2 regions of the Solicola agrisoli genome follow, and region 1 is predicted to be linked to the other one. Evidence: predicted binding sites of a transcription regulator. Region 1 holds the regulator's gene; the other holds the start of a gene.
The links. The regulator HrcA, encoded in region 1, represses chaperone genes, less so after heat shock. The targets are predictions, from matches to a motif close to TTGGCACTCGNNNNNNNCGAGTGCCAA.
Positions count from the first base shown of each region.

Region 2: groES (co-chaperone GroES) is a predicted target of HrcA. The motif match lies at 1,148-1,174, and genes of this name have one in related genera.

Region 1 covers NZ_JBMGQR010000007.1:9,314-16,742, reverse strand. Annotated here, with positions in the region: gene ACI6PP_RS04220 (AMP-dependent synthetase/ligase) at 1-1,058, shown strand, start outside; gene hemW (radical SAM family heme chaperone HemW) at 1,091-2,302, shown strand; gene ACI6PP_RS04210 (DUF3097 domain-containing protein) at 2,318-3,163, opposite strand; gene ACI6PP_RS04205 (MBL fold metallo-hydrolase) at 3,213-3,932, opposite strand; gene hrcA (heat-inducible transcriptional repressor HrcA) at 4,027-5,049, shown strand; gene dnaJ (molecular chaperone DnaJ) at 5,096-6,244, shown strand; gene ACI6PP_RS04190 (hypothetical protein) at 6,232-7,410, opposite strand.
Region 2 covers NZ_JBMGQR010000041.1:5,605-13,033, forward strand. Annotated here, with positions in the region: gene groL (chaperonin GroEL) at 1-618, opposite strand, end outside; gene groES (co-chaperone GroES) at 741-1,037, opposite strand; gene ACI6PP_RS14490 (class I SAM-dependent methyltransferase) at 1,214-2,461, shown strand; gene ACI6PP_RS14495 (PIG-L deacetylase family protein) at 2,506-3,552, shown strand; gene ACI6PP_RS14500 (C39 family peptidase) at 3,557-4,861, opposite strand; gene bla (class A beta-lactamase) at 4,897-5,793, opposite strand; gene ACI6PP_RS14510 (LysR family transcriptional regulator) at 5,876-6,751, shown strand; gene ACI6PP_RS14515 (serine hydrolase) at 6,748-7,429, shown strand, end outside.

The DNA.
Region 1 (7,429 bases):
CCGCCATCGACGGCCGCGTCGACAAGATCGTCGAGAACCTCGCCGTCGTGAAGCCCACCTTCATGGGCGCCGCGCCCCGCATCTTCGAGAAGGCCTACGGCCGCATCGTCGCCACCGCGCAGGGCGAGGGCGGCCCGAAGGCCAAGATCTTCGACTGGGCCGTCAAGGTCGGTGGCGAGGTCTCCCGCCGCCGGCTGGCCGGCGAGTCCGTCCCGCTGCCGCTCAAGGTGCAGCACGGCCTGGCCGACAAGCTCGTCTTCGCCAAGGTGCGCGACCGCTTCGGCGGACGGGTCCGGTTCTTCATCTCCGGCTCGGCCGCGCTGTCCGGTGACGTCGCCCGCTGGTTCCACGCCGCCGGCATCCTCATCCTCGAGGGCTACGGGCTCACCGAGACCTCGGCCGGGTCGTTCGTCAACCACCCCGACAACTACAAGTTCGGCACCGTCGGCCTGCCCATGGAGGGCACCGAGGCCAGGATCGCCGAGGACGGCGAGATCCTGCTGCGCGGCCCGGGGGTCATGCAGGGCTACCACGGCCTCGACGAGGAGTCCGAGCAGGCGCTTGTCGGTGACGGCTGGCTCGCCACCGGCGACATCGGCGAGATCGACGCCGACGGCTTCCTGAAGATCACCGACCGCAAGAAGGACCTGTTCAAGACGTCCAACGGCAAGTACGTCGCGCCGTCGCACGTCGAGGGCATCTTCAAGGGCGTCTGCCCGCTGGCGAGCCAGATGATCATCCACGGCAACGACCGCAACTTCGTCAGCGCGCTCATCACGCTCGACGCCGACGCCGTCGCCGACTGGGCCTCGCGCAACGGCCAGGAGGGCGTCGACTACGAGACCGTCGTGACCTCCAGCGCGATGCGCGAGGTGATCGAGGGCTACGTCGCCGAGCTGAACGCCAAGCTGAACCGCTGGGAGCAGGTCAAGAAGTTCGAGATCCTCACCCACGACCTCTCGGTGGAGTCCGGCGAGATCACGCCCAGCCTCAAGGTCAAGCGCCGCGTCGTCGAGGCGAACTACAAGGACACCCTCGACGGTTTCTACGCCGGCTGAGAGCGGCGTGCCCCCGGTGACACACTGGGGGCATGCCCTCCGTCCTGCCCGCGGGCGAGCCGCTGCCCGCTGACGGGACGCTCCCGACGTCCGCGCTCGACGAGCTCGGCAGCCGGCCGTTCGGCGTCTACGTGCACGTGCCGTTCTGCCGGGTGCGCTGCGGGTACTGCGACTTCAACACCTACACCGCCGACGAGCTGGGACCGGGCGCGTCGCGCACGACGTACGCGTCGACCGTCCGTGACGAGGTGGCCCTCGCCGGTCGCGTGCTCGGCGACCGGGCGCCGCGCGTGGAGACCGTCTTCGTCGGCGGCGGGACGCCCACGCTGCTCGCCGCGGACGACCTCGTCTCGGTCCTGGCGGCGGTCGACGACGCGTTCGGCCTCGCGCCCGGCGCCGAGGTCACCACCGAGGCCAACCCCGACAGCGTCGACCCCGCGTCGCTGGCCCGGCTGCGCGAGGGCGGGTTCACCCGGATCTCCTTCGGCATGCAGTCCGCCGTGCCGCACGTGCTGGCCACGCTCGACCGCACCCACGACCCCGAGCGCGTGCCCCAGGCCGTCCGCTGGGCCCGCGAGGCGGGGTTCGAGCAGGTCAGCCTCGACCTGATCTACGGCACGCCCGGGGAGTCCCTGGACGACTGGCGCGCCTCGCTGGAGTCGGCGCTCGCGTGCGCGCCCGACCACGTCAGCGCCTACGCGCTCATCGTCGAGGACGGCACCGCGCTGGCCCGCCGCGTCGCCCGCGGCGAGGTGCCGGTGCCCGACGACGACCAGATGGCCGACGCCTACGAGCTCGCCGACGACCTCCTCGGCGCGGCCGGGTTCGGATGGTACGAGCTGTCCAACTGGGCGCGCGACGACGCGGCCCGCTGCCGCCACAACGAGCTGTACTGGCGCGGCGACCACTGGTGGGGCTTCGGGCCCGGGGCGCACTCGCACGTCGGCGGCACCCGCTGGTGGAACGTCAAGCACCCCGCCGCCTACGCGCAGCGGCTCGCGTCCGGGCTCAGCCCGGCGCACGCCCACGAGGCGCTGGACGCCGACACCCGTCACGTCGAGGACGTCCTGCTGCGCTCGCGCCTGCGCGACGGGCTCCGGCTCGATGCTGTCGACGCCGACGGCCGCGCCGCCGTCCCCGGCCTGGTGGACGAGGGCCTCGTCGACGTCTCCGCCGACACTCTCGTCCTCACCCGCCGCGGACGCCTGCTCGCCGACGCCGTCGTCCGGCGCCTGCTGCCCTAGAGGGGCCGGCGCAGCTCAGTCGACGGTGACGAAGTCGATGAGCTCCTCGACACGTCCCAGCAGGGCGGGCTCGAGGTCGGCGTAGGACGTCACGGTGCCGAGGATCCGCTTCCACGCGCGGGCGATGTCGGCTTGGTCGCGGTGGGGCCAGCCGAGGGCCTGGCAGACGCCGTGCTTCCACGGCACCGAGCGCGGGATGACCGGCCACGCCGTCATGCCGAGGCGATCGGGCTTCACCGCCTGCCACACGTCCACGTAGGGGTGGCCGACGATCTTGACGTGCTTGCCGTGCGGCCCGCGCATCACCGACGCGGCGATGCGGCTCTCCTTGGACCCCCGCACGAGGTGGTCGACCAACACGCCCACGTGGCGGCCGGGGGCGGGCCCGAACGCGTTCAGGTGGTCGCCGAGGTCGTCGACGCCCTCGAGGTACTCCACCGCCACGCCCTCGATCCGCAGGTCGTCGCCCCACACCTTCTCGACCAGCTCGGCGTCGTGGCGACCCTCGACGTAGATGCGGCTCGCGCGCGCCACCCGGGCGCGGGCGCCGGCGACGGCCACCGAGCCCGACGCCGTGCGGGTGGGCGCCGAGGGGCCCTTGGGGACGGGCGCGTGCAGGACGACGGGGCGCCCCTCCAGCAGGAACCCGGGCCCGAGCGGGAACGTGCGGCGGCGGCCCCTGCGGTCCTCGAGCTCGACGGTGTCGAGGTCGCGGTCGGTGCGCACGACCGCGCCGCAGAAGTCGGTGGTGACCTCCTCGACCACGAGGTCGCGGGAAGCCTCCTGACGCTGGGCGCGCCCGCCCTTGGGGGCGTTCCAGTCGCCGGCGAGGACGTCGGTTCCGTAGCGGTCGTGGCTCACCGGACGACGGTACGGCGCGGGCTCGCCAGAGCCCGGCGGCGACACACCGTCAGTGCGAGTGCGTCGCGGGCGGGCGCGGCACCCACTGCGCGAGCGCGCGGGGGAGCGCCTGCTCGAGCTCGGCCTCGGCGTACGGCCACGTGCCCTGCGCGTAGGCGTCGGCGGGGTCGACGCGGCGCGACGCGAGGACGTCGACCTGCTCGGCCACGGCGAGCGCCTCCTGGCGCTGGTCCTCCACGAACTCGCGGTCGACGACGGGTCCGCGGCCGGGGACGACCACCGTCCGCGCCGTCATCGCGCCGAGCACCATGTCGAGCGTCGCCGGGTACTCCAGCGGCCAGCAGTCCGCGCCGTAGCCGGGAGGGCCGGGGTTGCGGACGAGGTCGCCGGTCGCGACGACGTCGGCCAGCGGCACCGACACGACGAGGTCGGCACCGGTGGCGCCCCGTCCGGGGTGCACCGCCTCGACGTAGACGCCACCGAGGTCGACGGCGAACACGGACGCGACGACCCGTGCCGCCTCGCCCGCCACCGGGTCGTCCTCCTGCACCAGCAGGGGCGCACCGAGACCGGGACGGGTGGCCCACGTGACGCGGTCGACACCGACCGGGACGCCCCCCTCGTCGACCAGGCCGACGAGGTCGCCGGGTTCCGCGGGACCGTGCACCAGCACGCCCTCGGTGCCCACGACCGCGAGCAGCGTGGCCCGCTCCAGCTCACCGACGTGTACGCCCGCGGCGAGCCGTGTCCATTTCGCGCCTCCGGTCACGCTCGCTAGACTGGCACTCTGGCATTTCGAGTGCCAACCCCGGGGTCGCGGTCCGCCGTGCCGCAGGGCCCGCACCACACGGAGGGAGCCGGAGATGTTGGACGAACGCAAGCTCTCGGTCCTCCGGGCGATCGTCGAGGACTACGTCGCGACGCAGGAGCCCGTCGGCTCCCGCGCCCTGGTCGAGCGCCACCAGCTGGGCGTGTCGTCGGCCACGGTGCGCAACGACATGGCCGCGCTCGAGGAGGACGGCTTCATCACGCAGCCGCACACGAGCGCCGGCCGCATCCCCACCGACAAGGGCTACCGCCTGTTCGTCGACCGCCTCGCCACCGTGCGCGCGCTCTCGGGCGCCGAGCGCCGCGCGATCGAGACGTTCCTCGAGGGCGCCGTCGACGTCGACGACGTCGTGCAGCGCAGCGTCCGGATGCTCGCGCAGCTCACCCACCAGGTGGCGATCGTGCAGTACCCGAGCCTGACGCGCTCCACCGTCCGCCACGTCGAGCTCGTCCCGCTCGACGGCGCCCGCCTGCTGCTCGTCCTCATCTCCAGCAGCGGCCGCGTCGACCAGCGCGTCGTCGACCTCGGCACCCCGCCGTCCGAGCAGCTCGTCGCCGAGCTGCGCTCGCGCGTCGCCACCCTGTGCGTCGGCCAGAAGCTCAGCGACGCCGCCGTCGGGCTGGCCGAGCTGATCGGGACCTTCAGCCACGAGGACCGTCCCGTCGTCACCGCGGTCGTCACCACGCTGGCCGAGGCGTTCTCGGACGAGAAGTCCGACGAGCGCGTCGCCGTCGGCGGCACCGCCAACCTCGCGCGCTTCGGCTCCGACTTCGACACCGCGATCCGCCCGGTGCTCGAGGCCCTCGAGGAGCACGTCGTGCTGCTGAAGCTGCTCGGCGAGGCGTCGTCGCCCAGCCTGCTGACGGTGCGCATCGGCAGCGAGGTGCCCTACCACGACCTCTCCACCACCTCGGTGGTCGCGAGCGGCTACGGCGCGCCCGGCGAGTCCCTCGCCACCCTGGGCGTCGTCGGGCCCACCCGCATGGACTACCCCGGGACGATGGCCGCCGTGCGCGCCGTCGCCCGCTACGTCGGTCACACGCTGAGCACGTCGTGACCACACCCTCGACCACCCTCCTCCACCCCCTCACGAGAGCGCAGGCATGACGCAGGACTACTACGAGCTGCTCGGGGTCGGCCGCGAGGCCACGCCCGAGGAGATCAAGAAGGCCTACCGCCGCAAGGCGCGCACCCTCCACCCCGACGTCAACCCCGACGCCGACCCGGACCAGTTCAAGGCCGTCGGCATGGCGTACGAGGTGCTCGCCGACCCCGAGAAGCGCGCCATGTACGACCGCGGTGGCGACCCGTTCGGCGGCGGCGGGTACGCCGGCGCCGGCCAGGGCTTCAACTTCAACGACATCATGGACGCCTTCTTCGGCCAGGGCGGCAACCAGCGGGGCCCGCGCACCCGCAGCCGCCGGGGCCAGGACGCCCTGATCCGGCTGAGCATCGAGCTGTCCGAAGCGGCGTTCGGCGTCGCCCGCGACCTCACGGTGCACACCGCCGTCCTCTGCAGCACCTGCGAGGGCAGCGGTGCCCGCGAGGGCTCGCAGCCCGTCACCTGCGGCACCTGCCAGGGCCGCGGCGAGGTCCAGCACGTGCAGCGCTCGTTCCTCGGCGACATCCGCACGGCCCGCCCGTGCCCCACCTGCCAGGGCTACGGCAGCGTCATCCCCAACCCGTGCCAGGAGTGCTCCGGCGACGGCCGCGTCCGCTCGCGCCGCACCCTGTCGGTCAAGATCCCCGCCGGCGTCGACGACGGCACCCGGGTGCAGCTCGCCGGCGAGGGCGAGGTCGGCCCCGGCGGCGGTCCTCCCGGCGACCTGTACGTCGAGGTCGAGGTGGCCCGCCACGCGCTGTTCACCCGCGACGGCGACGACCTGCTCTGCGACGTGTCGCTGCCCATGACGGCCGCGGCGCTCGGCACCCGGATCGACCTGCCCACCCTCGAGGCCGACACCGGCGCCGAGGACGTCGAGGCCACGATCCCGCTCGACGTCGCCGCCGGCACCCAGTCGGGCGAGCAGATGGTGGTGCGTGGACGCGGCGTGCCGCGCCTGCGCAGCGGCGGCCGCGGCGACCTGCGCGTGCGCGTCGTTGTCCAGACCCCCGAGCGCCTCGACGACGCCCAGCGCACCCTGCTCGAGCAGCTCGCCGAGATGCGCGGCGAGGACCGCGTCGCCGGCGAGTTCAGCTCACCCCACAAGGGCGTCTTCGGGCGCCTCCGCGACGCCTTTCATTCTCGGTGACCGTCGGGGCCGTCGACGGCCTTGACGCGGAGCTCGCGGGCGCGCTGCTCGCGGCGGCGGCCGGCGCGCAGACGGGTCTCGCGGCGGTTGCTCCACTCGGCCACGAAGGTGTCGATCACCATCGACTGGGCGGTGGTGGCCGGGGTCGCCGGTGAGAGCCGGGTGGCCGCCGCGGCGTGCTCGGTGAGCAGGAACACCGCCATCGGGCTCATCGGCACACCCGCCTGCTCGCCGACGGCCTCGGCGGTGTGACGGCCGGCGGCCTCGAGGTCGCCCTCCTGGTCCGCGGCGATCGCCAGACCCGCGTGCGCGAACGAGACCGACCAGCGGTTCTCGCGACGTGTGCGCAGCCCGACGTGGTCCTCCAGCAGCTGACGGTCGGCGGCGCGACGCCGTCCGCTCGCCATCGCCAGGGCGCTCATGCTGACCTCGGCGCGCTCGCGGTAGCTGGCGTAGCGGCGGTCGCGCGGCAGCATGTCGCGCACCGCGCCGAAGGTCTCGATGCACCGCGAGAAGTGCGAGCGCGCCATCTCGTCGTCGCCCTGCAGCCGCGAGACGCAGCCCTCCTGCACCAGCAGCTCGCCCAGCAGACGGGTGGCGGTGGCCTCGAGGTAGCGCATCGGGTCGTGCGAGGCGAGCACGTCGACGCGGTCGATCCAGCGCTCGGCGAGGTCGTGGACGCCCAGCTCGACCCAGCAGGCCGCCAGGGCCACGCCGGTGTGGCCCAGCAGGAAGCGGTGGTGCGGCGGCAGGTCGTGCCGACGGTCGGCGAGCTGGTCCTCGCAGCGCAGGCTCGCGTCGATCGCCAGGTCGTAGGCGACCGCGGTGTCGCGGGCCGTGGCGCCGGCCAGGGCCCGCAGCGCCTCGGCCAGGCAGCGCCACGCCGGGCATGCCTCGCCGGCGGAGTCGGCGGCGATGATCAGCTCACGGACCGCCCGGTGCGCCTCGCGCAGGTCGCTCGTCTCGATCGCGGCCACGACCGCGAGGTACAGCGCCCAGCACGCGTCCTCGGGGTCGGCGTCCGTCGCGTCGGCCACGCGGTCGAGCGTGCGACGGGCGTGGACGGCCGCCGCGGCGCCGTCGCCGGACTGCGCGCGCAGCAGCCAGCGCTGCCACTCCTGCGACCCCGGGCCCGACGTCCCGCGGCGCCCCCCCGACGCGTCCATGCACGCATCATCCACCGTC
Region 2 (7,429 bases), on a different contig from region 1:
GGTGTCGGTGACGAAGTACGGCGAGATGTAGCCCTTGTCGAACTGCATCCCCTCGGTGAAGTCCAGCTCGGTGCCGAGCGTGTTGGACTCCTCGACGGTGATGACGCCGTCCTTGCCGACCTTGTCGAACGCCTCGGCGATGAGCTCGCCGATGTGCGCGTCGCGGGCCGAGATGGTGGCGACGGCGCCGGTGTCCTTGAGGTCGTCGACGTCGCGGGCGAGCTCGCGCAGGCGGTCCGAGACGGCCTCGACGGCGGCCTCGATGCCCCGCTTGAGGGCGATCGGGTTGGCGCCGGCGGCGACCGCGCGCAGACCCTCGTGGACCAGGGCCTGGGCCAGGACGGTCGCGGTGGTGGTGCCGTCACCGGCGACGTCGTTGGTCTTGGTGGCGACCTCCTTGGCGAGCTGCGCGCCGAGGTTCTCGAACGGGTCGTCGAGCTCGACCTCACGGGCGACGGTGACGCCGTCGTTCGTGATCGTGGGGGCTCCCCACTTCTTGTCGAGGACGACGTAGCGGCCCTTGGGGCCGAGGGTCACCTTGACGGTGTTGGCGAGCTGGTCGACACCGCGCTCGAGCGCGCGGCGGGCCTCCTCGTCGAATTCCAGGATCTTGGGCATGGGTTCCTTCCCAGGGTGCGGGCGTGAAGGGGGCCCACGGCCGACGGGTCGGCGCGGGCGAAGCGGCAGCGCCCCGGCCCTCGCGTCGGTGGGGACGCGGGGGCCGGGGCGCTACCGGCGGATCACTTCTCGACGATCGCGAGGATGTCGCGGGCCGAGAGGATCAGGTACTCGGTGCCGTCGTACTTGACCTCGGTGCCGCCGTACTTGCTGAAGATGACCTTGTCGCCGACGGCGACGTCGAGCGGGACGCGGTTGCCGTTGTCGTCGACGCGACCGGGACCGACCGAGAGGACCTCACCCTCCTGCGGCTTCTCCTTGGCGGTGTCCGGGATGACCAGGCCGGAGGCGGTGGTCTGCTCGGCCTCGAGCGTCTTGACGACGATGCGGTCCTCGAGCGGCTTGATGGTGACCGACACGGTGTCGACCTCCCCTTTCAGAGTCTGTGGGTGCGCTGGCGCGACCGCCGCGAGGCGGTCGGTCGAAGCCGTGGCGCGCGCCGTCGCGGGGGTCGCGTACCGTGGCTTCATCAGCACTCTCGTGGTGAGAGTGCCAGGTTCAAACCTAGGCCGCGGTTGGCACTCGGTCAAGCCGAGTGCCAGCGTCCGGCGGCCGGTACGCGGACGGCGGACGACGGGTGCGGCTGGAGACGTTCGAGCGGTTGCTCACGCCCGAGGGCCGTGCCCTGGTCGACGAGGTGCGCCGCCGCGCCGGCGTCGAGTCCGACCTCGCGCTGGGCACCCGGTTGCGCCGCACCCACGACGGCGAGCTGGTGGCGGCGGCCGTCACGCAGTCCCACCTGCGCGGCGTCGCGCGCACCAAGCTCGGCGACGACGCCGAGGCCATGTTCCTCACGCATGACGCGCTCCAGCAGGCGACGCGCTCCCGCGTGGCCGCCCACCGCGCGAGACGTCTCGCCGACGGCGGCGTCGGGTCGGTGGTCGACCTCGGCTGCGGGGTCGGGGCCGACCTCGTCGCCTTCGCCCGGGCCGGCCTGACGGTGCACGGCGTCGACCTCGACCCCGTCCGCGCCGCCATGGCCGCGGCCAACCTGGAGGCCCTCGGCCTCGAGGGCACCGTCGCGACGGGCGACGCGACCGCCGTCGACCTGACCGCGTGGGGCTCGGCGTTCTGCGACCCCGCCCGCCGTGACGGGCGCGGGCGCGTCTTCGACCCGCGGGCGTTCAGCCCCGACTGGGACTTCGTGACGCGCCTGCTCGACGGCGCCGCCGCGGTCAAGACGATGCCGGGCATCGACCACGACCTCGTCCCCGACGGGGTGGAGGCCGAGTGGGTGGGCGACGGCGGCGACCTCGTCGAGGCCTGCCTGTGGGGACGCCCGCTCGCTACCGCCGCACGACGCGTCACGCTGCTGCCCGCGGGCGCCACCCTCACCGACGCCGAGCTGCCCGACGAGGTCGACCAGGGCGGCCCGGGCGGCTACCTCTACGAGCCCGACGACGCGGTCGGCCGGGCCGGGCTGGTGGGCGCGGTGGCGGGGCTGGTCGACGGCTGGCTGCTCGACCCGCACCTGGCGTACGTCACCTCCGACCGGCTGGTGCCCACGCCGTTCGCGCGTGCGTTCCGGGTGCTGGAGGAGCTGCCGTTCCGCACCAAGGCGCTCAGGGCGGCCCTGCGCGAGCGCGACGTCGGCACCCTGACGATCAAGAAGCGCGGTGTCGAGGTGGTGCCCGAGCGGCTCGTCCGGACGCTGGGCCTGACCGGCTCGGTGCCGGCCACCGTGGTGATGACGCGGGTGGCGGGCCAGGGCGTCGCGCTGCTCGTCGACCCGGTGCCGTCCGGTCCCGACGGAACGGGCACGGCGGGCACGCGCAGCGCCTAGGCTGGAGCCTCATCCAGGTGAGGTAGTCGGACGGAGGGGACGTGGTGGACGTCGGCGAGCCCGCGACCGTGGTCCCGGTCCCCCGTCCCGGTCTGGTGCGCGAGACCGTCGGACCCGAGCGCACCGCCGTCGTGTGGTCCGACCGCCCCGTCGACGTCCTGCTCGACGCGCTCGCCGCGGCGGGCTACCTGCCCGTGCGGCTGCCACCCGCGGAGACGGCCGTCATGGCCGAGGTCACCGGCCCGCCGAGCCTGCTCCTGGTCGCCGCCGAGCACCTCGACGACGCCACCCTCGCCGCGCTCGCCGAGGTGCGTGAGCGGTCGCGGCAGACGCGCGTCGTCCTGCTGGCCGGGCCGTCCAGCGCGTCGACGCACCTGCTGACGGCCCTGCGGGTGGGCCTGTCCGAGGTGGTCGACCCCGACGACGCCGCCGCGGTCGCCGTCATCGTCGCCCCGCCCGACGACGCCGCGTCGCGCGAGCGGGTGCTGGCCATCGGCGCCCACCCCGACGACGTCGAGATCGGCTGCGGCGCCACCCTGCTGCGCCACCGCGCGGTCGGCCAGCGGGTCAGCGTGCTCACGCTGAGCCGCGGGGCGGTCGGGGGCGACAAGGACGCGCGGCGCCGCGAGGCCGTCAACGCTGCGGTCGCGATGGGCGCCGAGCTGCTGCTCGCCGACCTCGACGACACCCGGCTGGCCGACGCGCCCGACCTGATCCCGCTGATCGAGGAGGCGGTCCGGTTGGTCGACCCCACGACGGTCTACGTCCACTCCGCGCACGACAGCCACCAGGACCACCGCGCGGTGCACGTGGCCACCGTCTCGGCGGCGCGGCGCGTGCCCGAGCTGCTCTGCTACCAGTCGCCGTCGGCCACCAACGAGTTCGCGCCCACCAGGCTGGTGCCCGTCGACGACACCGTGCACGCCAAGGTCGACGTGCTCGCGCACTACCGCTCCCAGGCCGCCCGCCCGTACCTCGAGCCCGACCTCGTGGTCGCGGCCACGCGCTACTGGGCCCGCCAGCTCGCCCCCCGCACCCGCTACGCCGAGCCGTTCGAGGTGCTCCGGTCCAGCGGCCCCGCCGGCGGCTGAGGCCTCACCAGGCCCGCTGGTCGCCCCGGTGGTGCGGCGGCAGCCGGACGCCGGGCGGCGCGTAGACGTACGAGACCCCGCCCGTCGAGCCGATCCAGACCTTCTCGAAGTTCTCGCGCGTGTAGACGTTGCGGACGGCCTGGTCCGACGACGACGCCGGGTCGTTGAGCACCGGGTCGCCGTCGGCGGTGAAGCCCACGACCACCATCAGGTGGCCGTTGGTGCCGTAGCCGGCCTCGGGCATCTCGGCCTCCTTCCACGACAGCGAGACCACCACCGGGATGCCGCGGGCGACGAACCGCTCGACGTCGGCCAGGGAGCCGAGCCGCGTCACGAACGCCTCCAGGCCGAAGCGGTGCGCGTAGGCGGCGTTGAACGGCCAGTTGCCGGCGCCGTCGTAGGCGAAGTCCCAGGTGTGCATCGCGGCGTAGGGCACCTGCGGGTCGCCCGCGTTGGTCTCGATGCCCCGGAGCTCGGCGGCCGGCACCGGACGTCGCCAGTAGTACTGGACCATCGACGTCGAGGTGGGCGAGCACCACACCTGGCCGCCGCCGCCGAACTCCGGGTACTCGCCCTTGTGGATGTTCTGGCTGAATCGCGGCACGTCGAGCTCGACCGCACGGCCCAGGGTGAAGCGGCTCGTCGTGGGCAGCGGTCCGTCGGGCACCGCGGACGTCATGGTCGCGAGGCCGTCGAGGGTGGGCGTGGCACGCGAGCCCGCAGGGCGGAGCAGGCGGACGCGCGTCTGGTAGGCGTCGACCTGCCTGCCGTCGCGGGCGGCGAAGGTGTCGGTGTAGACGGTCGCGTCGTCGTCGCCCTGCCCGTCGACGGACGTGCGGTGGATGTCGGCGGCCGCCATGCCCGACGTCCAGCGGCCGAGCACGTACCACTTGGTCCAGCTGCCGTCGGGGGTGCGGCCGCGGAAGGTCGTCTCGACCCAGGTGCCCGTAGGGGTGGTGGCGTTCCACGACGCGATCGCCTCGGTGGCCCCGTACGACAGGCGCCGCACCGGCGACGTCCAGGTGCCGTACTCGTAGCTGCGCGCGGTGCCGTCGCCGTACGGGTCGGTGTACGAGGTGCGCTGCCGCTCGCGCGGCGAGACCGCCAGCCCGCCACCCCGCGTGGTCACCAGCCCGTCCGCGCTGCCGCGGGCGAAGTCGCGCCGGGAGTCGTCGCGCACCAGGGTGACGTGACGGTCGCCGGTGGACGTCGCGGCGTCGGTCCGCGCGGGCGACGAGGTGAGCAGCCCGGCGGCGACGCCCGCCGCGAGCAGGAGGGCGGCGGAGCGGCGCAGCGGGGAGGTGGTCATGCCCGCCTCCTACCCCGCCGTGCGACGGGCCAAACTCAGCGCTCCCGGTGCAGGCGCCGCACCGCGATGCGCGCGAGCTCGGCGTGGATCTGCTGGCTCGCCGGCACGTCCGGCGCCGGCAGCCGGACGAACGCCGACAGCACCAGCGGGCGTCCGCGCGGCGGCACCGCGACACCGGCGTCGTTGAACGTCACCGAGCCGCTGCCCGTCTTGTCGGCGAGCCGCCAGCCGGGCGGGAGGCCCTTGCGGAACCGGTCGTCGCTGGTGGTGTTGCGGAGCATCCAGTCGCGCAGCACCGCGCGGTCGGGGCACGACAGCGCCCGTCCCACCAGCAGCCGGGTCAGCGAGTGCGCGGCGGCGCGGGGCGTGGTGGTGTCGCGCGGGTCGCCGGGGGTGGCCTCGTTCAGCTCGGGCTCCCAGCGGTCGAGCCGCGTGCCGTCGTCGCCGAGGCTGCGCGCGAACCGGGTGATCGCCGACGGGCCGCCGAGGAGGTCGAGCAGGAGGTTGGCGGCGGTGTTGTCGCTGATCCGCACGGCGGCGTCGCAGAGCTCGCGCACGGTCATCCCCTCGTCCACGTGGAGCTCGGTGACGGGCGAGTAGTCGACGAGGTCGGCGCGCGTGTAGGTGATCCGGCGCTCGAGCACCTCGCCGCGGCGGTCGAGGTCGCGTAGCACCGCAGCGGCCAGGAGCGCCTTGAACACCGAGTGGATCGGCACCGGCTCGTCGGCGCGGTGGCTCAGGGTCGCGCGGCCGCCGACGACGCCCGCGTGGAACCCGATGGTCGCGCCGAACCTGCGCTCGAGGGCACGCACCTCGTCGACGCCGCCGCGGGGGCCGGCACCGGTGAGCAGCGCGGGGGCGGCGACGGCGAGCGGGGCCGCGGCCCCCACCTGGAGCAGGCGACGGCGGGTGAGGTCGGTGCGAGGCGTCATGACGCGGACGCTGCCAGCACCGGCGGCTTCATGTCCAAGACGGATGCGACCTGTCTCCATGCCGTTCTGCTATACCTGCAGCGTGGACCTGCTCACCCACCTGGAGACCTTCTGCGAGGTCGCCGACCAGAAGAGCTTCACCCGTGCCGCCGAGGCCCTCGGCGTGCCCCAGCCCGTCGTCAGCCGCCGGGTCGGGGCGCTCGAGCGACGTCTCGGCGGTCGGCTGCTCGTCCGCGGCCCGCGCGGCGTCGGCCTGACCGACCTCGGACGCGCGGTACTCCCCCACGCCCACGGGCTGCGCACGCGGGCCGAGCACCTGGCCGAGGTGGCCCGCACCTTCCACGACGGCGTGGTGGTCGCGGTGCCGCCGGGCGCCGACCCCCGCGCGCTCGTGGCGGCCCGCACGGCGGCGCACGACGCCGGGGCGGCGGCGACGTTCGTCGAGGCCGCACCGGACGCACGGGCGGCGATGCTCGCCGACGGGTCGGCGCAGGCGGCCGTCACGGCGTGCCCACCGGACGAGGCCGACCTCGGCGCCCCGCTGGGTGCGGCGACCACCTCCCCGGACGGCGGCCGCCTGCACCTGGACGACCTGCGCCGCGGCCGTGGCGAGCGGGAGGCACGGGCCACCACGGTGCACCTGGGCGTCGAGGACGACGTCCCCTGGGTGCGCGACGCGCTGCGTCGCCACGCCGCCGGAGCAGGCCTGGCCGCGGGTCAGGTGGCGGTCGGCGGCGCGGTGCTGGCGGCCGTCACCGACGTCATCGAGCACGGCGACCTGCTGGTCGCGACGCGCGCCGAGGCCGAACGGCACGGGCTCGCGTGGCGTCCCGTCGCCGGCCTCGACCTGTGGCGCGGCTACCAGGTGACGGGCGGCGGCCCGGACGCCGAGGTGCTGCGCGCCGTCGTGCCCGCGCTGGCCCGGGCGCTCGGGCTCGCACCGGGAGCACGACGGTGAGCCGGCCGGTGGAGGTCGTCGGGCACGACGCCGCCGCGATGGCGGTGGCCCACGACGTGGCCGCTCGCTGGGAGGACGCCGGCCTCGGCGGGGCGCTGCTCGCCCGCAACGTCGACACCGGCGAGGAGCTGGGCTTCGACGTCGGCCGCTCGATGCCGCTCGCGTCGCTCGTCAAGCTGCCGCTCGCCCTGGTGGTGCTCGACGCGGTCGACCGCGGCCTGCTGCGCGACGGGCAGCCGGTGGAGCTGGACCCCGGGGCCCGCACCCCCGGCAGCACGGGCCTCGGCGCGTTCTCCCACCCGTGCACCGTCGCCCTCGGCGACCTGGTGGGACTCGCCGTCACGCTCAGCGACAACGCCGCGGCGGACGCCTTGTTCGACCTGGTGCCACCGGGCGAGGTCTCCGCCGCGCTGGACCGGTGGGGGCTGCCGGACGTGCGCGTGCGGCACCGGATGGCCGACCTGCACGCCGCCGCGGACGCCGTGGCCGACGACTCGCTGATGGCGCTCGAGCTCGCCGTGCGCGCGACCACCGAGGGAGGCGGCCACGTCATCTCGATGCTCGACGTCGCGCGCGCCAACTGCGGGACCGCCCGCGCGGTCGCCGACCTCGTCCAGCGGGTGTGGACCGACGAGGTCGCCACGCCGACGGCCTGCGCGCGCCTGCGTGCGCTGATGG